DNA from 2 places in the Mesorhizobium sp. BR1-1-13 genome. Region 1 is predicted to be linked to the other one. Evidence: riboswitches for the same ligand, from Rfam matches in the RefSeq annotation. Region 1 holds a riboswitch; the other holds the start of a gene.
The links. A riboswitch is a leader RNA that binds a small molecule or an ion and turns the genes downstream of it on or off. The one in region 1 is predicted to bind S-adenosylmethionine.
Positions count from the first base shown of each region.

Region 2: another riboswitch for S-adenosylmethionine. It lies ahead of LB533_RS17370 (O-succinylhomoserine sulfhydrylase); the one in region 1 lies ahead of metX (homoserine O-acetyltransferase MetX).

Region 1 covers NZ_JAIUIH010000019.1:32,301-36,003, forward strand. Annotated here, with positions in the region: gene metW (methionine biosynthesis protein MetW) at 1-431, opposite strand, end outside; gene metX (homoserine O-acetyltransferase MetX) at 490-1,659, opposite strand; SAM riboswitch at 1,771-1,848, opposite strand; gene hisC (histidinol-phosphate transaminase) at 1,984-3,093, shown strand; gene LB533_RS28635 (prephenate/arogenate dehydrogenase family protein) at 3,100-3,703, shown strand, end outside.
Region 2 covers NZ_JAIUIH010000007.1:25,690-29,392, reverse strand. Annotated here, with positions in the region: gene LB533_RS17380 (ABC transporter substrate-binding protein) at 1-700, opposite strand, end outside; gene LB533_RS17375 (2'-deoxycytidine 5'-triphosphate deaminase) at 799-1,893, opposite strand; SAM riboswitch at 1,971-2,048, shown strand; gene LB533_RS17370 (O-succinylhomoserine sulfhydrylase) at 2,106-3,296, shown strand; gene LB533_RS17365 (ceramide glucosyltransferase) at 3,327-3,703, opposite strand, start outside.

The DNA.
Region 1 (3,703 bases):
CAGGAATAGGGCAGGTCTTTGGTGACCGGCATGCGGCCCTTGACGAACAGCGACAGGCGCACCCGCCAGTGGCCGAAATTGGGGAAGGACACGATGGCGTGTTCGCCGATCCTGAGCAATTCGTCGAGAACGAGCTTCGGGTTGCGGGTCGCCTGCAAGGTCTGCGACAGGACGACGAAATCAAAACCCTTGTCGGGATAGAATTCAAGATCCTTGTCGGCGTCGCCCTGGACGACGGAAAGGCCGCGCGCCACGCATTCGTTGACACCACGCTGCGACAGTTCCAGTCCACGGCCGTCGATCTGCTTGGTCTCCTGCAAAAGCTCGAGCAGCGAGCCATCGCCGGAGCCGACGTCCAGCACCCGCGATTGCGGCGGGATCAGACCGGCGATGACCTCGAGATCGACGCGTTGGGCGCGATTGACGCTCATGGCTTGCCCCTTGTCGTGGCGCGTGACCCTTGACGGACAGGTCTGCAATTTTGCGGGGTCATGCGCCGAGCCCTCTCGCTCGCGCGGCCGAGCCGATGAAGCCGTTGATGGCGGCGAACAGTTCCGGCTCGTCGAGCAGGAAGGCATCGTGCCCGCGATCGGTCTCGATCTCGACGAAAGACACCGACGCGCCGGCGGCATTCAGCGCATGGACGATCGAGCGGCTCTCCTCGGTCGGGAACAGCCAATCCGAGGTGAACGACACCAGGCAGAAGCGTGTCTTGGTGCCGGCAAAAGCATCGGCCAGCCTGCCGCCATGGTCGGCGGCGAGGTCGAAATAATCCATGGACCGCGTCATGTAGAGATAGGAATTGGCGTCGAAACGGTCGACGAAAGTCATGCCCTGGTGACGCAGATAGCTCTCGATCTGGAAGTCGGCGTCGAAGCCGAAGGTCAGCGCTTCGCGGTCCTGCAAGTTGCGGCCGAACTTCCGGTGCAGGGCTGCTTCCGACAGGTAGGTGATGTGGGCGGCCATGCGCGCCACGGCGAGCCCCTTTTCCGGGCGTTTGCCGTGGTCGAAATACTTGCCGCCATGCCATTCAGGGTCGGCCATCACGGCCTGCCGGCCGACCTCGTGGAAAGCGATGTTCTGCGAGGAATGCCGCGCGCCGGTGGCGATCGGCAGCGCCGAGAAAACACGCTCCGGATAGCTCGACGCCCATTGGAGCACCTGCATGCCGCCCATCGACCCGCCGAGCACGCAAAACAGTTTTTCGATGCCGAAATGGTCGATCAGCATCTGCTGGGCACGCACCATGTCGCGGATGGTGATGACCGGAAGGTCCAGCCCATAGGGCTTGCCGGTAGCGGGATTGGTGGAGGCCGGACCGGTGGAACCGAGGCAGCCGCCGATGACGTTTGAGCAGATGACGAAGAAACGGCTGGTGTCGATGATCTTGCCGGGGCCGATCAGCACTTCCCACCAACCCGGCTTGCCGGTCACTGGATTGGTGCTGGCCACATGCTGGTCGCCGGTCAATGCGTGGCAAACGAGAATGGCGTTGGAACGGGCTTCGTTCAGCGTGCCATAGGTCTGGTAGGCGATCTGGAACGGCGACAGCAGGGTGCCGGCGTCGAGCTTGAGCGGCTTGTCGGCGCCGAAGCGCACGACCGGGCTCGACGGCTGGTCTGCCTCGTTGTTGGTTCTGCCAGCGCGCTGAGCGGCCATCGCATCCTCTTACATCGCACGACGTGTCTGGCGGAAACCGAATACGGGCCGACACGGGTGTCCGGCCGGCCGCGGACACTAAAAAACCGGCAATGCCTTCGCAAAGCCGGTTACGTCACGCAAACGGCCCTTTAGCGAATTGTTTAACGTGGCTGCAAGCCGACCGGCCAAATCACCACGGAACTGTTGCTGCCCTTCTAGAACTCGCCTGCCTTGCCGTCAATGCCGCTTGCTGGCACCACTGCCGCCTCTCGACATTGCCGGCCATGGCTTGTATTTCCGCTGCGGCTTCCAGACGGGAGCGTTCTCGACGGATTTTGCAAAATGAACCAGAAACCGGATCAGGCACGTCCTCAGCCGCGCGCGGGTATCATGGACATCCAGGCCTATGTGCCGGGCAAGAGCTCGGCCCCTGCCGGGGTGGGCAAGGTCCACAAGCTGTCGTCGAACGAGAACCCGCTCGGCCCTTCGCCGAAGGCAATCGAGGCCGCGCGCGAGGTCGCCGCTAAGCTCGACGTCTATCCCGACGGCACCGCCCGGCGCCTGCGCGAAGCAATCGCCGAGGTGCATGGTTTGAACGCACAGAACATCATCTGTTCCAACGGCTCCGACGAGATCCTTGGCCTGCTGGCGCAGACTTATCTCGCGCCCGGCGACGAGGCCATATTCACCGAACACGCCTTCATGGTCTACAAGATCTACATCCAGTCGGCGGGTGCCACGCCTGTCGCGGTCAAGGAGACCCAGGAGCGCGCCGACATCGATGCGATCCTGGCGGCCGTCACGCCACGTACGAAGATCGTGTTCCTCGCCAATCCCAACAATCCGACCGGCACTTACGTGCCGTTCCAGGAGGTGCGCCGCCTGCATGCCGGCCTGCCGAAGAACGTGCTTCTGGTGCTCGATGCCGCCTATGCCGAATATGTCAGGCGCAACGACTATGAGGCCGGCATCGAGCTCGCGGGCAGCTCTCAGAACGTGGTCATGACCCGCACCTTCTCCAAGATCGGACTTGGCGGGGCGCGGATCGGATGGATGTATGGGCCGATGCACATCGTCGACGCGATCAACCGCATACGCGGCCCTTTCAATGTCAATGCGACGGCGATCGAGGCCGGCATCGCTGCCGTCCGCGACCGCGCCCATGTCGAGCGCAGCGTCGCGCATAACGAGACCTGGCTGGCCTGGCTGAGCGAGCAGATGACTGGGCTCGGGTTGCGGGTGACGCCGAGCGTCGGCAATTTCCTCCTCATTCATTTTCCCGACGACGGCAAGCATTCGGCCGCAGCGGCGGACGACTATCTCACCCAGCGCGGCTACATACTGCGGCGTGTTTCGGGCTATGGCTTTCCCAACGCATTGCGCATGACGGTCGGCACCGAAGAGGCCAATCGCGGCGTGGTCGCGGCACTCACGACATTCCTGAAAAGCTAGAACGCCATGACATCACCGATGTTCGAAAAGATCGCGCTGGTCGGCATCGGCCTGATCGGCTCGTCGCTGGCCCGTGTCATCCGCCGCGAGGACCTGGCCGGCCATGTCGCCATCTCGACGCGCAGCGCTGCAACGCTGGCGCGGGCGCAAGAGCTTGGCCTGGGCTCCTCCTACACCATAGATGCCAAGGAAGCGGTCCGCGATGCCGACCTGGTCATCGTCTCGGTGCCGGTCGGCTCGTCCGGCGCGGTGGCGCAAGAGATCGCGCCGGCGCTGAAGAAGGGCGCCATCGTCACCGATGTCGGCTCGACCAAGGCTTCCGTGATTGCACAGATGCAGCCGCATATACCCGGTGGAGTGCATTTCATTCCCGGCCATCCGCTGGCCGGCACGGAGAAATCTGGGCCCGATGCCGGTTTCGCCGATCTGTTCGACAACCGCTGGTGCATTTTCACCCCGCTGCCGGACACGGATCCGGACGCGCTGGAAAGGCTTTCCGAATTCTGGCGCCGTTGCGGCGCCAACATCGACACGATGGATCCGCAGCATCACGACATGACGCTGGCCATCGTCTCGCATTTGCCGCACATCATCGCCTACAACATCGTCG
Region 2 (3,703 bases), on a different contig from region 1:
CTGCGTTGAGCTTGTCGCGCAGCGCCGTATCCTCGAGACGCACGGCAATGCCGGCTTCGGTCTCGGTGCCCTTGACGTCGCCGACCATCTTGCAGCAACCGTCGCTCGCCTTCTTCATCCAGTCCATCAGCACGAACTTGTCGGAAAGGACGGCATCGAGGCGGCCGTTCTGGAGATCTGTGATTGCCTCTTCCTGGGTCGGATAGAGCTTCGCTTCGGCGCCGGCCTTGCCATAGACGTCCTGGGCGTAGTTAGCCTGCGTGGTCGCCGCCTGGGCGCCGACCGTCTTGCCGGCGAGTGCCGCCGATTCGGTCGAGGCGATGTCGCTGTCCTTGAGGGCGACGAGCGACAGCGGCGTCGTATAGTATTTGTGGGTGAACGCGACCTGCTTCTTGCGCTCCTCGGTGATGCTCATCGAAGCGATGATGGCGTCGAATTTCTTGGCCTGCAGCGCCGGGATGATGCCGTCCCAGTCCTGGGTGACGATCTCGCATTCGACCTTCATCTGCGCGCACAAGGCGTTGGCGATGTCGATGTCGAAGCCCTCGACCTTGCCGTCGGGCGTGATGGTGTTGAACGGCGGATAGGCGCCCTCGGTGCCGATCTTGATTTTCTCCGCCGCATGCGCCGACAGGGCGCCAGCACCAAGCGTCAGCATGGCGGCGGCCGCCGCCGATATGATCCATTTCGAAATCTGCATTTTCATTCCCCTTGAGCGCCGCCACGTCGGCGGCCGGCGAGGCAGCCAAGCATGGCGAGCCGGCGCAGGCAAGTATCTTGCCTGACGGTGATGAGCGTTCAGGGCGCGGCGCGAAAGTGCTTGGACAGCTTCAGGCCCTGCGCCTGGTAGTTCGAGCCGAGCTCGGTGCCGTAAAGCGCCTGCGGCCGCTTCAGCATATGCTCGTAGACCAGCCGGCCGACGATCTGGCCATGATCGAGGATGAACGGCACCTCATGGCTGCGCACTTCGAGCACGGCGCGGCTGCCGGTGCCGCCGGCCGCCGAATGGCCGAAGCCCGGATCGAAGAAGCCGGCATAGTGGACACGGAACTCGCCCACCAGTGGATCGAAGGGCGTCATTTCGGCCGCGTAGAGCGGCGGCACATGCACCGCTTCCTGGCTGACGAGGATGTAGAACTCGTCCGGATCGAGCACCAGCTCGCCGGCGCCGCTCTTGTGGATCGGCTCCCAGAAGTCGACGATCTCCTGCGCCGCGCGCTTGTCGACATCGACGAGGCCGGTATGGTGCTTGCCGCGATAGCCGACCAGCCCGTCACTGTCGCCGTTGAGATCGATCGACAATGCGATGCCGCCGCCGGAAATGTTCGGCGGTTCGGTGGCGACCAGCATTTCGGCCCGGTGCAATTGATGCAACTCTGCTTCCGAGAGCAGCGCATTGCCGGTGCGGAAGCGTATCTGCGAAAGGCGCGAGCCGGCGCGCACGACGATCGGGAAGGTGCGTGGACTGACTTCGAGATAGAGCGGACCATGATAGCCGGCGGCGATCTTGTCGAACTCGTGGCCGCGATCGGTCATCACGCGGGTGAAGATATCGAGCCGCCCGGTCGAGCTCTTGGGATTGGCGGACGCCGAAATTTCCGCCGGCAGCGCCAGGCTTTCGAGCAGGGGCACGATGTAGACGCAGCCGGTTTCCAAAACGGCGCCGTCGGCCAGGCTGATCTCGTGCAGCTTCAGCCGGTCGAGTTTTTCACTGACCTTGTGGTTGGGACCCGGCAGGAAGGACGCGCGCACCCGCCACGCCTTTTGGCCGAGCCTCAGATCAAGGCTGGCCGGCTGGATCTGGTCGGCGTCGAGCGCACGCGACGACTTCAGCGCGCCGGACTGGAACAGCGCCGCAATGTCCTGATCGGGAAGAATTCCTGTCTGCCGCAAAGTCTGGCTCCGCTCTGCTGGTACAAGTCTCTTAATGAAGCCGGCAATTGACGCAAGCGTGGCGCGGGTCTAAAGGGTCGTTATCCCGTGGTGATTTGGCCGGTCGGCTTGCAGCCACGTTAAACAAGTCGCTAAAGGACCGTCGGGCCGCAAGGCCGTATGGACCGGTTGCGACTTTTTCGCGGCCGGTTTTTTTGTGTTTGGATAGGACGATGACGAGCAAGACGCGCAACTGGAAGCCTCAGACCGCACTCGTGCATGGCGGGACCCTGCGTTCCGGCTTCGGTGAAACTTCCGAGGCGATATACCTGACCCAGGGCTATGTCTATGAGACGGCCCAAGCCGCCGAAGCCCGCTTCAAGGGCGAGGAACCGGGCTTCATCTATTCGCGCTATGCCAATCCGACCGTCGACATGTTCGAGAAGCGCATGTGCGCGCTCGAAGGCGCCGAGGACGCGCGCGCCACCGCGTCCGGCATGGCGGCGGTGACGGCAGCCCTCCTGTGCAGCGTCAAGGCCGGCGATCATATCGTTGCGGCGCGCGCCCTGTTCGGCTCCTGCCGCTGGGTGGTCGAGACGCTGGCGCCGCGTTACGGCATCGAGGCGACGCTGGTCGACGGCACCGACATTGCCAACTGGGAAAAGGCGGTTCGGCCCAACACCAAGCTGTTTTTCCTGGAAAGCCCGACCAACCCGACGCTTGAGGTGGTGGACATATCAGCCGTCGCTTCGCTTGCCAATTCGATCGGCGCGCGGCTGGTCGTGGACAATGTCTTCGCCACGCCGCTGCAGCAGAAGCCGTTGCAGCTCGGCGCGCATGTCGTGGTCTATTCGGCGACCAAGCACATCGATGGCCAGGGCCGTTGTCTCGGCGGCGTCATCCTGTCGGACAAGAAATGGATCGACGAAAACCTGCACGATTATTTCCGCCATACCGGCCCCAGCCTGTCGCCGTTCAACGCCTGGACGCTGCTGAAGGGCCTGGAAACGCTGCCGCTGCGCGTGCGCCAGCAGACGGAGAGCGCCGGCAAGATCGCCGATTTCCTGGCCGAGCAGCCGGAGATCGCCCGCGTCATCTATCCCGGCCGCGCCGACCATCCGCAGGCCGATATCGTCAAGAAGCAGATGTCGGGCGGCTCCACCCTGATCTGCTTTGACGTCAAGGGCGGCAAGCAGGGTGCCTTCGCCCTGCAGAACGCGCTCGACATCGTCCTGATCTCGAACAATCTCGGCGACGCCAAAAGCCTGATCACCCATCCGGCGACGACGACGCACAAGAACCTCAGCGACGAAGCGCGCGCCGAGCTCGGCATCGGACCCGGCACGCTCAGGCTGTCGGTCGGGCTGGAGGATACCGACGATCTGCTGGAAGACATCGCGCAGGCGCTTGAGGCCGCCAAATAAGGCCGGTCGAGGCATCGTCGTCCGCGTCGATCAGGCGCGCGATGGCGTCTCTTCCAGTTCAGCCGCCTTGGTGCCGATGGTCATGGCGTTGCCGCGCCAGTCGACCGCACGACCCAGCCAGCCGCGCGCCCAGATGGCGGGCAACATCAGGTCTCGTGCGATCATCGCGGTGACGATGCGCGGCGACAGATACCAGCCCTTTGCCGAGGCGAGCATGCATTCCGGCAGGTAGGCGAGCGCCAGCACGCAGAGCGCTGTCATGGGCAGGCTGACGCCGGCGCTGGCTGCGGCGATCAGCGCCAGCACGAGCGGAGCCGCCACGCCGGTCAGGATCTCGGGTGCGAAGAACAGCGGAAAGGTGACGCGGCGCAGGCGCGCCCAGCGGGCCTGGCGCGACCAGATCTCGC